One region of the Shewanella marisflavi genome, then DNA from elsewhere that is predicted to be linked to it. Evidence: predicted binding sites of a transcription regulator. Region 1 holds the regulator's gene; each other region holds the start of a gene.
What was found. Region 1 encodes MetJ, which represses methionine synthesis genes. Its sites were predicted from a motif close to TAGACGTCTAGACGTCTA; they were not measured.

Region 1 (4,215 bases):
CTTGGATATCGGCGTGGCCATGCAGCCCATAGAAGGCTTAACTCTGGGCCTATCTGGACGCAACTTGGTGAGTCAGAAGCTCGATACCGTTGAGACCTTGGGGCGTCAGTTTACCTATCGCATCGAGGCCTTATACACCTTAGGTGTTGCCTATGATTGGGATAAGTTCAGTTTGACGTCCGATGTGGATCTCAATGGTCATAAGCGCTTTGACGAGCTGGGTGAAACACAATATTGGCGCATAGGTGGTGAAATGAGAGCCACAGATTGGTTTGCGCTGCGTTTGGGTTATCGCCACGATATGAAAGATACCAGTAGTAACCTCTATAGCTTAGGTACGGGCTTTACCATAGGGCGCTTCTTTAACTTAGATCTTACCGGTTTAGTGGGCAGTGACGATGCCTTTGGCGGCGTGATTCAAACTTCTTATCATTTTTAGCCTAAGGTAGCGATAATCGAAAAGCCGGCAATATTGCCGGCTTTTTCTATTTTATAGCAGACTCGTTATCGACTTGGCGGCCAATAGGATAGCACTCAGGCTACAGAGGATAAGCGTCATCATACGGGTCTTTTGTTTGTCTATGCGTCCGACGAGTCGGTTTGCCATCAGATAACCAAGCAGCACTGAGGGCAGTAGTAAGGCCGAGGAGTAAAAGTGTTGCGGGGTAAGCAGCCCTGTCAGCCCTAAGATCACCATGGCGATGGCGGAACTGAAGATAAAGAAGGCCGACAATGCAGCGCGAAACTGCTTGGCATCTTTGCCCGAGAGTAAGATAGCCAATGGCGGACCGCCGATGGCAGCTATGTTGCCGAAGATCCCCGAGATCACGCCAGCGCTAAAGAGAGAACGTCGATTGACCACCAGGCTAACCCTGAGCAGGCTCAGCACTACGGCAATTGCGACAATGATGGAGATTGTGAGTCCTAAGATAGCTTGTGGGGCGAACAAGAGTAAACCAGCGCCGATAAATCCACCTGGGATTCGACCGAGCAAGGCGTATTGCAGCCCATTAAACTCCAAGGCGCCGCGTTCACGAAATAGGGTCAATAGGGCGATAGAGAAACCCATTAAAATCACGGGCGCCGGAACCAATGAGGGCTCGATAAGATAAAGTAACGGTGAGGCTACTATCGCCATGCCAAAGCCGATAAGGCTCTGGGTGAGAGCGCCGACAAAGACGATAAGCGAGGCGAGCGCCAAGATCTGTGGATCGAGCGGAAGTGCAGGCACAGGGATAGTCCAGACTAAGTGTGAAAACTAAAGAGGGATCGCCTAGCGATCCCTCTGTCGATTAGTGTGTGGCCGTGTTATTCCATCTCTTCCCACTCAATGCCCATTTCGGTCATTAGGCGTTTTACCTCTGCTGGAATGCTGTCGGGTTTATCTTTAGACAGGTCATCATCGTGCGGCAGTGGCTGGCCAGTATAGGCATGTAAGAAAGCTTCGCAGAGTAACTCACTATTGGTGGCGTGACGTAAGTTATTGACCTGGCGCCGAGTGCGCTCATCGGTTAATACCTTAAGCACCTTTAGAGGAATAGATACAGTGATCTTCTTTACCTGCTCATTCTTCTTACCATGTTCAGCATAGGGGCTGATATAATCGCCATTCCACTCAGTCATTGACTCACCTGTAAATTCTCAAATTCGGTGCAGATTTTAAACCCTTACAAAATACAGTCAAATTATTGCCTCTAATTTTTGGTAATTGCAAATAGATTTCTAAATGTTTGGACGTCTAAACGTCTAAAGTTGTTGACGCTACCCGTTGGCTTAGGTACATTTAGACGTCCAGACATCTCTTTTGCCAGAGGTCTCTGCCCAGATTCGAATTGAGGAGTTGAAGATGACAGAGCGTAAACTAGCCACCGCCGCCGTAAGACAAGGCATAGAGTCAGACACTCAGCATGGTGCCGTGGTGCCGCCTATCTATCTGTCGACAAATTACTCGTTTGAAGGGCATCAACAGCCGCGGGCATTCGATTATAGTCGTTCGGGCAATCCTACTCGCTCAATCTTGGGCGATGCAATTGCCGAGTTGGAAAAAGGGGCTACAGGCGTGATCACCTGCACCGGCATGGCAGCCATCACTCTTGTGACCAGCCTGTTGGGGCCTGAGGATCTCTTGGTGGTGCCCCATGACTGTTATGGCGGCAGCTATCGACTCTTTACCAACCTCGCGAAGAAGGGGGCCTTTAAGTTAGCCGTAGTGGATCAAACCGATGATGTCGCGTTACGCCAAGCGCTATCACAAGCGCCTAAGATGGTGTGGCTTGAGACACCTTCTAACCCGCTGCTGAGGGTGGTCGATATTGAAGCCATTGCACAGGCGAGCCATCAGGTTGGGGCACAGGTTGTAGTGGATAACACCTTCTTGTCTCCCATCTTGCAGCAACCTTTGTTGCTCGGCGCCGACATAGTGGTGCACTCGACCACCAAATATATTAACGGCCACAGCGATGTTGTCGGCGGCGCCGTGGTGGCCAAAGAACCTGAGGTCGGCGAGTTACTGCACTGGTGGTCTAATACTTTGGGGCTGACCGGTTCGGCTTTTGACAGCTACCTGACCCTGAGGGGATTAAGAACTCTCTCGGTGCGTATTCGTGAACATCAGGCCAACGCCCAGAAGGTTTTGGCCCTGCTTTGTGACCACAAGGCGGTAGAAAAAGTGTATTATCCGGGCCTTGTCGAGCATCCTGGCCATGAAATTGCGGCTAGACAGCAGAAGGGCTTCGGCGCAATGCTCAGTTTTGAGTTAAAAGGCGGTGAATCGGCACTCGTTGCCTTCTTAGATGCGTTACAATACTTCTCGGTAGCCGAGAGTCTGGGGGGCGTGGAGAGTCTGGTGGCAGTACCTGCGACTATGACCCACAGAGCGATGGACCCAGAGGCGCGTCGCGAAGCGGGTGTAAAAGATACCCTGATCCGCTTGTCTGTAGGGATTGAAGATGGTGAGGATCTGGTGGCAGATATACTCGCCGGTTTAGAAGCGGCTATCGCGGTAAGTAGTTAAAGGGTTTGAGGAGCATAAAATGACACGATGTCATTTGCATAAATTTGGTGGTTCTAGTTTAGCGGATGCAGATTGTTACCGCCGCGTCGCTCACATTTTACTGACTCATGGCCACAGCGATGATTTGATCGTGGTGTCGGCTGCGGGTAAGAGTACCAATTTTTTATACCGCTTGCTGGAGCTGTGTGACTCAAATCAGCTATGGCAAGAGGAGTTACAGGTGCTGGTGAGTTACCAGCAAAACCTGATTGAACAGTTGCTCTCCAACGAGCAGGCCCGTAGCCTCAGAGAGCGCCTGTCGACCGACAAGTCGCAGCTGAGTAGCCTGCTGTCGCTGGATGAACTGAACGACTATCAACGTAACCAGGTAGTAAGTTTCGGCGAGCGTTGGTCTTCGCGTCTGCTGGCGGCGCTGCTGAGAGAATCTGGCGTGGCCGCATCGGATGTCGATGCCCGTACCCTGCTGGTAGCCGATGAAGGCGCCGTGCCGCAGATCCGCATAGGCGAGTCGAGACAAAGAGTGCAGGCACTGCTTGAGGCTCATCCTCAAGAGCGTCTGGTGATCACCGGCTTTATCTGCGCCAATGAACAGGGTGATACCCTGCTGCTTGGTCGCAACGGCTCAGATTTTAGTGCCACCCTGTTGGCCAGTCTGGCAGATATCGAGCGAGTCACCATCTGGACCGACGTCGAAGGGGTGTTTAACGCCGACCCCAACCGAATTAATGATGCCAAGTTGCTTAAGAGCATGTCGCTGACCGAGGCGAATCGCCTGGCGCATCTGGGCTCCCCTGTGCTGCACAATCGTACCCTGCAGCCTCTGTTTGATACCGAGGTTAGCCTGGCGGTGCGCTCAAGTTATGCCCCCCATACCGACTTCACCCTGATCGCGCCAAAGAGCTCGTCGGCCAGTGCCCCTGTGGTGACCAGTCTGCCGAGCGTTAGCCTATTCAGCTTGACCATAGATGTCGAGTTGCCGCAGTTACTGGCTTGCTTTGCCCGTGCAGGGCTGACGCCACTGGCCTATTGGTCATTGGCTCATGGTCGCGCCGAGCTGGCCTTTACCCATGAGAATCAGAAGCAAGCCCAGGCGATTTTTGAAGCCAATACTGGCGAGTTGGGTATCGATGAGTTGCAGCTTAGAGACGATCTCGGCCTAGTGGCCTTAGTGAGTGCCGACGCCAGCCTCTATCGTCGCGGCT
Region 2 (4,215 bases), 210 kb from region 1:
CCTCTTCGGTGTCTTGGTCGATAAAGTCGGTGATCCCCTTAACCAGTGCGTGTTCCAGACGCTTGTTGACGGGCCAGCTGCGCCACTCAAGATCTTCTTTCTTGGGGCCAGCAGAGCCGTCGCCACGGTACTGCTCGGCGATCTCCAGCAGCTGCTCTGTGTTGTTAGAACCTTCAACCGGGCAGGGCAGATTTAGCACCACAGCCTCAACCCTGGCCTTAAGCTCGGGATCGATATCATCATAGATCGCCAGCTGTCCGGCGTTGACTATGCCCATGTCCATCCCCGCCTGGATGGCGTGGTAGAGGAACACGGCGTGGATCGCCTCGCGCACCGGGTTGTTGCCGCGGAAGGAGAAGGAGACGTTGGACACGCCGCCTGAGATCATGGCATGGGGTAGGGTGCGCTTGATCTCGCGCGTTGCCTCGATGAAGTCCACCGCATAGTTGTCGTGCTCGTCGATGCCGGTGGCGATGGCGAAGATGTTAGGGTCGAAGATAATATCTTCTGGCGGGAAGCCCACTTTATCAACCAATACCCGGTAGGCGCGGGTACAGATCTCTATCTTGCGCGCCATGGTGTCGGCCTGACCGACCTCGTCGAAGGCCATGATGATGGCCGCCGCGCCGTAGCGTTTTACCAGGGTGGCCTGCTCGATAAACTTCTCTTCGCCCTCCTTGAGGGAGATGGAGTTGACTACCCCTTTGCCTTGAATGCATTTGAGTCCGGCTTCGATCACCTCCCACTTGGAGGAGTCGATCATGATAGGTACCCGGCTGATATCTGGCTCTGAGGCGATAAGGTTGAGGAACTTCTGCATCACCTCGACGCCGTCGAGCATCCCCTCATCCATGTTGATATCGATGATCTGGGCACCGTTCTCTACCTGATCCCGGGCGACCGACAGTGCCTCTTCGTATTCGCCAGTCTTGATCAGTCGCAGAAACTTGGCCGAGCCGGTGACATTGGTGCGCTCGCCCACGTTCACAAACAGGGAGTCAGCGTCTATGGTTAGGGGCTCCAGTCCCGACAGGCGGCAGGCTACGGGCAGTTTAGGCAATGTGCGGGCGCTGTGTTTAGTGACAGCCGCGCGGATCACCTTGATATGCTCAGGTGTGGTACCGCAGCAGCCGCCGATAATGTTGAGCAAACCTTCTTCTGCCCAGGGGCCTATCACCTCGGCCATCTCCTCTGGCGTCTCGTCGTACCCGCCAAACTCGTTGGGCAGGCCGGCGTTGGGGTGGGCGGAGACATAACACTCGGCGATCTTCGACAGCTCCTCCACATAGGGACGCAGTTCTTGTGGGCCCAGGGCGCAGTTGAGGCCGATAGAAAGTGGCTTCACATGGCGCAGCGAGTTATAGAAGGCCTCTGTGGTCTGGCCCGTCAGTGTGCGGCCCGAGGCATCGGTAATGGTGCCTGAGATCATGATAGGCAGGCGTTGGCCCAGCTGGTCGAATACCGTTTCGATGGCAAACAGCGCCGCCTTGGCGTTGAGGGTATCGAAGATGGTTTCTACCATGATGATGTCGGCGCCGCCTTCTATCAGGGCCTCGATGGACTCGATATAGGCGCTGACTAGCTCGTCGAAATGGATATTGCGATAGCCGGGATCGTTGACATCCGGGCTGATAGAGCAGGTGCGGTTGGTGGGCCCCAGTACCCCGGCAACATAGCATTGGCGACCAGTTGCGCGGGTCACCTCGTCACAGGCGGCGCGGGCGAGGCGAGCGCCCTCAAGGTTGATCTCTCGTGACAGCTCCTGCATCTCATAGTCGGCCATGGCCACACGGGTAGCGTTAAAGGTGTTGGTTTCTATGATGTCGGCGCCAGCCTCAAGGTAATCCTTGTGGATCTGTTTAATCAGCTCAGCTTGAGTCAGCACCAACAGGTCGTTGTTGCCCTTAAGATCGCAGGGCCAATCGGCAAAGCGCGCGCCGCGAAAGTCGGCTTCTTCCAGTTTATGGTTCTGGATCATGGTGCCCATGGCGCCGTCGAGGATCAAAATTTCGTTATTGAGTCGCTCGCGGATCGCGTCGTTAATCTGTCTTACGTTTTGAACAGGGGATGGGGTCGCCATAACTTTTACCTACTTCAACTGACCTATTGCCTAAACTGACTGCGTCTAGCTCATCGACGCACTATTTTTGTTTTGGATGTATAAACGTATAGACGTCTATACTAATCGACTTATAATACCCAGGGCAAGTCAAATGAGTATAAGCGTAAACCCGGATGAAATTCGAGAGTTGCGCCGCTGCGTCCTGTTTAAACTGCATTGTATGGAAAGGCCGACAAAGATATTTAATTTGAAAGTTTTTCAATGTGTTAATTGTCTGGCGTTGCCAAGCTTATTGCCATAAGGGTATGCTGCTAGCGACTTAACTTGAAAAGGTTTAATGCTGCGGATATGACGCAAACGACACTCTATTTGATGCGACACGGCGAATGCGAAGGCGGTAACCTGCTGAGGGGGCACAGCGATCTGCCCCTGACAGAGATAGGTTTTGCTCAGATGCAACTCGCCTTTGCCAAGCTGCCGGAGCCGGTAGACAGGGTGATCAGCTCGCCGCTTAAGCGTTGCCGCGTGTTTGCCGAGCATTTGACTAGCAAGAGTCAGATCAAGGTGGCGTTAGATGCTGGTTTAAAAGAGATCTATTTCGGCCGCTGGGATGGTCAGCCCATTCCTGAGCTGCACGCCGAGCATGGCGCTGAGTTGAGCGCCTATTGGCAAGACCCCTGGAAAAATCCCTTGCCTGAGGCTGAAACCATGGCGGCCTTTGAGCAGCGTATCGACGAGATGGTCGAGCAGTTGGTACATCAGCATAGCGGTGAGATTTTGCTGTTGATCACCCATGGCGGGGTGATCCGTCACTTGATGGCCAAGGCCCTTGGGGTAGAGCGAGCGGTAGGCTTCTACACCCAGCTGAGCCTGGATTACGCCAGCGTGGTTAAGATAAGTCATTACCGCGACAAGGGGGGGGAAGGCTACTGGCGATTGCACTGGCATGACGCCGAATAAGCCATGGACTAACTTGTGTTTCGCCTTGTCTCTTGGCGGAAATACCGCATAATAACCGGGCGCAGGGACCGCCTGCGCCGGGAGTAAGGTGTCGAGATCCCACAGGGAATAACTCGGACTTAATAGGGAATTGGGGAAGGCCAAGTGCCGTTAGCCCAAACTGTGCCCGCAACTGTGAGTGTGCTGCCAGGTCGTATTATCGCCCGGGTCGCCACGAGTCAGGATACCTGCCTACTCTCTAACTACTATCTCAAGCGGGTGACTTGAGGGAGCCTATAGATGAAGAATACCTCGGGGCCGAGTTTGGCCCAAGGGCGAGGGCGCCTCGGCGCTGCTCCCCGGAGGGCGCGACCTTGAGCGCCCCTAGTCAGCCATCACAAACAGAATCACTCCTGTCTCTCGGCGCCAGTGACGGTGCTATTTTAGGTACAGACACAGGTGCTGGTGCAGCCATCGGCGATGGCGCCTGTGCGCGCCCGGCGCTGTCGGTGCGGGATCTCAGCTGGCGCTGCGGCGAGCGCGCCATCCTCTCTGGGGTCAAGCTGGATCTGCCAGAGGGTAAGATGCTGGGGATTATAGGTCCCAATGGCGCCGGCAAGTCCAGCCTGCTGCGCTGCCTCTATCGTTTTCTTACCCCGAGTCGCGGCGAGATCAAGCTGTTTGGCCAACCCATCGCCAGCCTGAGTGCCCGGGCCTTTGCCCGTGAGGTCGCCGTAGTGCTGCAAGATACGCCGCAGCATTTCGACATGACCACGGCGCAGCTGGTGGCACTTGGGCTGACGCCTCACAAGAGCGCCTTTTCGATGACGACCCCCGCCGACAAGCAGGCGGTGCGCCGCGCCTTGGAGACAGTGGGCTTAAGCGATCGCGCCGGGCAGGCATACGAGTCCCTCTCGGGCGGTGAGAAGCAGCGCGCCCTGATCGCCCGCGCCATAGTGCAGCGCCCTAAGCTATTGATCCTCGATGAGCCCACTAATCACCTGGATATCCGTTATCAGATCCAGATCCTTGAGTTGCTTAAGACCCTTGGGGTGACAGTGGTGATCTCTATCCATGATCTGAATCTTGCCAGTGCCATGTGCGATAAGCTGTTGTTGCTCGATCGCGGCTGGGCCGTGGCTCAGGGGACGCCTAAGCAGGTGCTGAGTGAAGCCCAGATCGCCAACACCTTCGGTGTCTGTTGTCAGGTGGCG
Region 3 (4,215 bases), 430 kb from region 1:
AGTGCGGGCTCCACCTCATCCCAGGTGCGCGTCTTCAGTCCACAGTCGGGATTCACCCAAAGCTGTCCCACGGGGATCTTAGTCGCCGCCTTCTCAATTAAGCCCACCATCTCCTCGACGCTAGGTATATTTGGGCTGTGGATGTCATATACGCCGGGCCCTATCTCATTGGGATACTCGAAGTCTTCGAAGGCATTGAGCAGTTCCATGTGAGAGCGCGAGGTTTCTATAGTGATCACATCGGCGTCCATGGCGGCGATGGCATCTATGGTGGCGTTGAACTCGCTATAGCACATATGGGTATGGATCTGAGTCTCATCCTCCACGCCTGCCGCGCTGAGCTTAAAGGCGGCCACAGCCCAATCGAGATAGTGCTGCCACTCACTGGCCTTCAGTGGCAGGCCTTCACGAAAGGCAGGTTCATCTATCTGTATGATGCCTATACCTGCTGCCTGCAGATCGGTCACCTCATCACGAATTGCTAAGGCAAGCTGATTGGCGATCTCCTCGCGACCAATATCTTCCCGGGCAAAGGACCAGTGCAGTATGGTCACAGGGCCGGTCAACATGCCTTTCACCGGTCTGTCGGTCAGACTCTGGGCAAAGCTTGCCCACTGGAGCGTCATCGGCTGACGACGGGATACATCACCATAGATAAGCGGCGGCTTAACGCAGCGCGAGCCATAGCTCTGCACCCAGGCAAACTGGGTAAAGCCCACACCTTCGAGCTGCTCACCGAAATACTCCACCATGTCGTTACGCTCGGCCTCACCATGGACCAAGACATCGATCCCCAACTTAAGCTGACGGGCGATACTGTCACGAGTCACCGCCTCAAGCTGCGCAACATAGGCCTGTTCGGTCAACTCCCCCTTGCGCCAGCGGCTACGCAGGCCGCGAATAGCTGGCGTCTGCGGGAAGGAGCCGATTGTGGTAGTGGGCAGCAGCGGCAGACGAAAACGGGCCTGTTGCTTGAGGCGACGCTCGCCAAAATCGCTATGGCGCTCAAAATCCGCTGAGGTTAACGCCTTGAGTCTTGCCTGCACCTCAGTATTCGCCGCCTGTTCACGGGCCTGACGCCTCGCCTGACAACGCCCAGTTATCGCCTGCGCCTCATCGCTCTGTGGCGAGACCAGCAAGGTACCTAGCTGCGCCAATTCATCAAGCTTCTGCTTGGCAAAACTGAGTTGATTGGCAAGCTCGGGGGCCAACTCAGTTTCGCTCGTCAGATCCACAGGCACATGCAAAAGCGAACAGGAGGGCGCCAGCCAAACTCGCTCACCAAGATCCGCCACCACGCCACGCAGTCGCTCTGCCAAGATATCGAGATCCGCCGCCCACACGTTACGGCCATTGATCACCCCAAGGCTGAGTACCTGCTCAGGCCTAAGCGTTGCCGCAAAGGGGGTAAGCTGCTCAGGAGCGCTCACCAGATCCAGATGAAGTCCATCAACCTTGAGATCGCGAATCACCTCATGATGATGGGCCACTGAGCCGTAGTAGCTCGCCAGCAGCAGCTTAACGCCCTGACCACTGAGCTCTTTGTAAGTCGGCTGGAACGCCGCCAGCCACTCACCGTCAAGCTCCAGCGCCAAGATAGGCTCGTCGAGCTGTACCCAGCTCACCCCTTGGCCTGCGAAGCGCGTTAAGATGGCTTGATACACCTTAATCAGCTCAGGCAACAGGCTCAGCTTATCGAAAAGCTCACCTTCACACTTGGCAAGATAAAGATAACTGACAGGCCCCAGCAGCACAGGCTTTGGCTGATGACCCAGCGCTTTAGCCTCGTCCACCTCGTCGAACAGCTGCTCATAGGCGATCTCGAAGCTTTGGCCTGGCGTGAGCTCGGGCACTATGTAGTGATAGTTAGTGTTGAAATACTTTTTCATCTGGGCGGCGCGGCTCGCCTCTCCCGTTGGAGCACGGCCACGGGCCACGCGAAACAGAGTGTCGAGATCCACCTGCTCGCCACTGCGATGGCGGGTCGGGATAGCGTTAATGGTGGCGCTCAGGGTGAGTACCTGATCGTAGAAGGCAAAATCCCCAACAGGCACCTGGCTTACCCCAGACTCTTGCTGCCACTGCCAGTGTGTTTGACGCAGCTCGCGGGCGACCGATTGCAGCTGAGCCTGATCTATCTCTTCGCGCCAATACTTTTCCAGGGCAAATTTAAGTTCCCGTTGACGGCCGATACGGGGAAAGCCTAATGAAGCAATATCTAGAGTTTGCATATTGTATACCTTTTGCATTAAGATGAGCGAAATTCATGGTTAGCGCCCTTCGCTGTCATCGCAATCCAGGTGTGATAACTGAAATTGCACAACAAACATAAACAGGCGTCTGGACGTCTAGAAGTTTATTGTGCTAGTCTGTTGTCTCGCAATCGAATTGATTTCACGAGCAACATGAGCCAAATTCATGTGAGGTAAAAAATGATAGAGCTTAGGCATTTACGTACATTGGTCGCCCTGAAAGAGAGCGGCAGTCTCGCGGGCGCAGCCAAGAAGCGCTTTGTCACCCAGTCAGCCTTATCCCACCAGATCAAGGAATTGGAGACCCGCATCAACTCGGCAATATTCGTGCGTAAGAGCAAACCCCTCTCTTTTACTCAGGAGGGAGCTCGCCTACTCAATCTGGCCGAAGAGATCTTACCTAAGGTGATAGAAACTGAGATCGATCTGAAAAACGGTCTGGGCGGCGAGGTGAAAGATCTCTTTGTGGGCATAGAGTGTCACAGCTGCTTTCGCTGGCTGATGCCGGTGATCGAGCAGTTTAATGCCAGCTTTCCCCACACTAACCTTGAGTTATCGAGCCGTCATCTATTCGATTCGCTGACTGCGCTCAAGCAGGGGCAACTGGATGTGGTGCTCACTTCAGATCCTATCCCTGATCATGATATCGCCTACCAGCACCTGTTCGATTTCGAGGTCAAACTCCTGGTCGCCAAAGACCATCCGCTGGCCGATGCGCCCTATGTCACGCCAGCAGAGCTTAGCGAGCAGACACTGCTCACCTACCCAGTTCCATTAGACAGACTGGATATCTATCGCCACTTCATGGAGCCAGCAGGCGTACCGGTCGCCAAGCAGATCCGCTGCGATCTTACCGCCATGTTGCTGCAACGCATCGCCTGTAAGGATGGCGTCGCTGCCCTGCCGAGTTGGTCCATCAATGAGGCACATGGTCTGTCGCTCAAGGCAGTAAAACTGGGCCCTGAAGGGCTAAAACGCCCTCTGTTCGGCGCCTATCGCAGTAATGGCAGCAGCGCGCGTCTCGCCCAGCAGTGGCTGAATTTGGTGACCTCTGAGGGGCTGGAACGTCAGGGGCACTGAGCCGAGTATACAAGCAGTGAGCCTAGAGGTAGACTGGCGTTATCGCTCGAGAAACACTAAAGGATTAGTATGAAACTTGTAGCACTTTTTGTTCAAGCCTGTCTCTGGTTTGGTATCGTCTTATCCCCTTCCTTATTAGGTCTGCTTAGCGGCGGCCTATTTAGCATGCAACAGTCGCCGTCTAGCCTAACCGCGCCACTTTTAGGCTTAGCCATGGGGGCGCTTTTGGGCATCATCTGGGCCGAATATATTCGCAAAGTCCATGGTCTCAGCCAATTCTTTGGCCGTCTGGTGGCGACACCCGATATTGACGGCCGCTCAACCGACAAGCTGTAACCGGTAAGCAAGAAAGCCCGAACTCAAGCTTTCAAACTCTAGACACAAAAAAACCTGCACTTGGCAGGTTTTCTTTTAGCTGGTCAAAACGCCTATAGCGGGTTGAGCAGCTGATTTCGCATAGAGAGCACCCGGCGTAGCACCAAACCTGGCGAATTTGGATTGCGGGTCTGACGCAGGTTATGGGCGATCATAAACTCTTCCCTTAACTCCTCGTCAAGGCCAAGAGACTCAAACGCCTCCAGAGTCAGGGTCTGCTTCTGATTATCGATCAATGATTTAATGATAGAGAGCGGGAATGACTGCTCCGACTCGGCGTTCAGATAGGCAAAGGCAGTCAGGGCGATTATCTCGCCAAACACGCTAAACAGCGCCAGGGTCTGCACCTCATCCGGACTGATGTCGACTCCTTCCATATGATGCAGGCTATCGACGGCATCGGTAGCAATACTCTCGGTCAGCGCCCAGTAACCATAGACCAACTTCTTATAGGGCTGCGGCAACTCGTCCAAACGCTCCTTCAGATAGAAGGTAAAGGCGTAACGAT
Region 4 (4,215 bases), 1.8 Mb from region 1:
TATTCAGGTCTACTGGAAACAGCTGCCTATCGAGCTGACGGTTACCGAATTTTGGATGGTACATGCCCTGGCCAAACACCCCGGACATGTACGCAGTCGCCAAGCGCTGATGCAAGATGCCAAGATCTATGTGGACGACAGCACCATCACCTCCCATGTAAAGCGGATCCGTAAGAAATTTATTAGCCAAGATCCTGAATTTGATTGCATAGATACCGTATATGGCATGGGTTATCGCTGGGACAACCAAGACTAAGCATGTTTAATCTACCCATCGGCCTGCGCACTAAGGTCGCCATCCTCTCCCTGTTTCTGCTCTGCCTGCCTTGGTTGGGCTACCAGTATGTGTGGGAGATGGAAAAATACCTGCGCTATGGTCAGGAAAAAACCTTGGAAGGGACCACTCAGGCCCTGGCCACCGCTCTACACGAACGCCCTAAACTATTCGACAAACAAGCCAGTTTCCTGTCACAGGTAAAAAAAGGACGGGATCTCTACGCCTATCCTTTAAGCGGTCCCATACACCTAGATGGCAAATTAGGCGAGTGGCAAAACAATCGTCATCGCGCCCTGGTTTATGGCGCCGACCACCAGCTATTTAAGGCCGATGACGGCAAGCCCCTTAATGTCAGTTTTACCCATATGGTGGGTAAATACGCCGGTTACCTGTACGCCTATTTCGAGGTAACCGATCCTAAGGTGATCTACCGCGGCACTAACAGCCTGAGAATCGACAATAACGACCATCTGGCCATCGCCACCTTGGCGCCCGATGGTCATTTTCGCCGCTATATCGTCGCCACCATACGCGATGGCTGGATAAGCGCCTTCGAACTGCCTGCCGATCCCAAACGCTCTCAACCGGTTACTCCAGAAGTGCGCATACAGGGCAAATGGCTCAAAACCGAAAAAGGCTACAACATAGAACTCAGAATGCCGCTGGAGATGGTAGGCAGCAAGCTGGGCTTTGCCATCGTCGATGTCAACGACAGGCGTAAACGCAATGTTGAGGCGATTGTCGGTACTTCGGCCACCGACGATGTCACCAAGCTAGGCACTGTGCTTGTACCTTCGCCAGAAATTGAAAGCATCATCAAGGGGATGAGCCATAACAGCTCACGGATCTGGGTGGTGGATCGCCATGGCCGGGTATTGGCTAAATCCGGCGATATCTACAGCAGCACCAATGTCTGGGCGCAAACCGCCACAGAACAGACACCCGACAGCTTCTGGGGGCGATTTAAGCAAAACTATTTGCATCCCCTCTACTACCGCATTTTGACCACGCCGCCGAAACATTTTGTCGACTCCCTGAAAGACTCGACCGTATTGGAGGGCAGCCATATTCGCAAGGCCTTAGCCGGTCAGTTTGGCTCCACCTGGCGCCTGTCGCCCGATGGCAAGGCGGTGATCCTCGCCGCCGCCAGCCCCATCTGGATCGATAACACCGTCATGGGCGTGGTGATCGCCGAGGAAACCACCCACGGCATCCGTACCCTGCGCAACAAAGCGCTCGAGAAATTGTTCAACGTGATCTTAACCGTGATGAGCATGGGCACCCTGGCGCTCTTCTTCTTCGCCTCCAGTATCTCCAGCCGTATTCGCAAGTTACGCGATGACGCAGAGCAGGCGATCGACAGCCAGGGACGGATCAGAAAGGCGATTGTCGGGTCAAAGGTGCGTGATGAAATTGGCGATCTTAGCCGCAGTTTCGCCAGTATCGTCAGCCGTTTGAGCCAATATACCCATTATCTGGAGAATATGTCCTCCCGTCTGGGCCATGAACTGCGTACGCCAGTAGCCGTGGTTCGCTCATCGCTTGAGCACCTCAACAGCCAGGGACTGCCGCCTCAGCATCAAAAATATGTGGACAGAGCCCATGAAGGGGTTAGCCGACTCAATATGATCCTCAATAACATGAGTGAAGCGACGCGCCTCGAAGAAGCCCTGACCGATGCCGATGTCGATAACTTCCCCCTCGACAAGGTGATCGCCGGCTGTATGCAGGGCTATCAGATGACCTACCCCAATCAGCGCTTTGAACTGGAGATCGATAAGGAGCCGATGCCGATGCGCGGCGTGCCTGAATATATCGCCCAGTTAATGGACAAGCTGATCGCCAATGCCATCGAATTTAGCCAGCCTGAAACGCCCATCAAGGTGTCACTCAAAGCCAAGGGCAAACAGGCACTGCTGTGCGTCAGCAACCAAGGGCCATCTCTGCCGGCGAACATGGGCGAACAGATCTTCGAGTCCATGGTCTCGGTACGCGACCAGAAAGTGCAAGACAAGCCTCACTTAGGGCTAGGACTCTATATTGCCAGGCTGATCACCGATTTCCACGACGGCAGTATTCGCGCCGAAAATCTGATGCAAGACAATCAAGCCATAGGTGTCGCTATCCACATCCGTCTGCCACTTAAAACCCAATAGATGCAGGCCGATTTGCCAGGGTAAACACATAAGTAAATCTCACTTTCATTTAGCCGTATAGATGTTAAGATGGCTGCATTGCCTAGCCAAGATGAGTAGATGGGATGAAAAAAGAGACCAAGATAGTTAGCGTCGGCCGTGACAAGAAATGGAGTAAGGGGGTGATCAATCCCCCGGTATTTCGCGCTTCCACCGTGGTATTCGACACCATAGAAGAGATGCGTTACGCCACTAAAAACCGCGCCAATGGCGAGATGTTTTATGGCCGCCGCGGCACCCCTACCCACTTTGCCTTTCAGGCGGCCATTGCCGAACTTGAAGGTGGCGTGGGCACCGCGCTCTATCCCTCTGGTTCAGCCGCCATCTCGGGCGCACTACTCTCTTTTCTCAAGGCAGACGATCATCTCTTGATGGTCGATACCGCCTATGAACCCACACGGGATCTGTGTGACAAGCTGCTCAAAGGCTTTGGCATAGAAACCACCTACTACGACCCGCTGATCGGCAAAGGTATTGAGGCGCTAATCCGCCCCAATACCAAGGTGCTGTTTCTTGAGTCTCCCGGCTCTATCACCCTAGAGGTGCAAGATGTGCCGACCTTGAGCCGCATTGCCCATGAGCATGGTCTGGTGGTTATGCTGGATAACACCTGGGCCTCCCCTATCAACAGCCGCCCTTTCGAACTGGGCGTCGATATCTCCATTCAGGCCGCCACCAAATATATTGTTGGCCATTCAGATGTGATGCTGGGCACGGCAACCGCCAACGAGGCTCATTGGGAGCAGCTTAGAGAAAACAGCTATCTCATGGGGCAATGCACCTCGGCGGACGATATCTACCTCGCCAGCCGTGGGTTGCGGACCCTTGGGGTTCGCATGGCGCAACATGAAAAAAATGCCCTTAAGGTTGCCAATTGGTTGGCTACGCGCCCAGAGGTGGATCACCTGCGTCACCCCGCCTTTACCACCTGCCCTGGGCATGAGTTTTTTAAGCGCGATTTCAGCGCGTCTAACGGCCTCTTCTCCTTTGTACTCAAGGAAGGCAACATCAAGTCGATCACCGCCTTTGTGGAAAACATGCAGCACTTTAAAATGGGCTTCTCATGGGGCGGCTATGAAAGTCTGATTCTGGGTGTTTTTGGTATCGACAAGCTGCGCACCGCCACTCAGTGGGACAGCAGCAAACCCCTGATCCGCTTGCATGTGGGGCTGGAAAACCCTGACGATCTCATCAAAGATCTCGAGGCCGGCTTTGAGCGCTATAATGCGGTATTAGATGGCCGCAACGAGTAATGCATTACCTACGTCTTACCCATAGTGATTAAACAGTGGCAACTCAACTGCAGCAATTACACTGGCGTAAATAACCCACAGCAAAACGCCGTCAAAGATGACGGCGTTTTGTTTTTGGCTCAACTTATTTTGGCTCTACTTATTTTAGTTTGACGCTGGCTGTCCATTTGCTGAGCCACTCGTTTGCCAAGCCTGTGTGCCATAAAGCGGCACGGTGGACAGGCTGTGTTTATGGCTGCCATCAGTCTCCTTAGTCGAATAGGAGAGGTAAATCAGCGTCTGGTTATCAGCGTCATAGATGCGTCTCACCTTTAGCGACTTAAACAGTATGCTTAGAGATGCCTTAAACACCACCTCGCCCTTTGGACTCTTGTCGATATTGGCGAGATCTCCAGGCAATATAGGTCCGGTTTGACGACAAGCAATCCCCATATCTGAAGGATCGGCAAAATCCAGATTGGCCTCGACACGACTAATATGACAGGTCACG

Region 2: metH (methionine synthase) is a predicted target of MetJ. The motif match lies at 2,162-2,179, and genes of this name have one in related genera.
Region 3: metE (5-methyltetrahydropteroyltriglutamate--homocysteine S-methyltransferase) is a predicted target of MetJ. The motif match lies at 2,342-2,359, and genes of this name have one in related genera.
Region 4: CFF01_RS10450 (cystathionine beta-lyase) is a predicted target of MetJ. The motif match lies at 2,484-2,501, and genes of this name have one in related genera.

Annotation. Positions count from the first base shown of each region.
Region 1 covers NZ_CP022272.1:551,986-556,200, forward strand. The annotation lists gene CFF01_RS02470 (conjugal transfer protein TraF) at 1-439, shown strand, start outside; gene CFF01_RS02475 (sulfite exporter TauE/SafE family protein) at 491-1,231, opposite strand; gene metJ (met regulon transcriptional regulator MetJ) at 1,309-1,623, opposite strand; gene metB (cystathionine gamma-synthase) at 1,847-3,013, shown strand; gene CFF01_RS02490 (bifunctional aspartate kinase/homoserine dehydrogenase II) at 3,033-4,215, shown strand, end outside.
Region 2 covers NZ_CP022272.1:761,657-765,871, forward strand. The annotation lists gene metH (methionine synthase) at 1-2,080, opposite strand, end outside; gene CFF01_RS03395 (histidine phosphatase family protein) at 2,411-3,022, shown strand; cobalamin riboswitch at 3,091-3,271, shown strand; gene CFF01_RS03400 (ABC transporter ATP-binding protein) at 3,475-4,215, shown strand, end outside.
Region 3 covers NZ_CP022272.1:979,921-984,135, reverse strand. The annotation lists gene metE (5-methyltetrahydropteroyltriglutamate--homocysteine S-methyltransferase) at 1-2,231, opposite strand, end outside; gene CFF01_RS04345 (LysR family transcriptional regulator) at 2,433-3,332, shown strand; gene CFF01_RS04340 (hypothetical protein) at 3,402-3,668, shown strand; gene CFF01_RS04335 (HDOD domain-containing protein) at 3,761-4,215, opposite strand, start outside.
Region 4 covers NZ_CP022272.1:2,389,004-2,393,218, forward strand. The annotation lists gene pdsR (proteobacterial dedicated sortase system response regulator) at 1-256, shown strand, start outside; gene pdsS (proteobacterial dedicated sortase system histidine kinase) at 259-2,433, shown strand; gene CFF01_RS10450 (cystathionine beta-lyase) at 2,538-3,725, shown strand; gene CFF01_RS10455 (CreA family protein) at 3,870-4,215, opposite strand, start outside.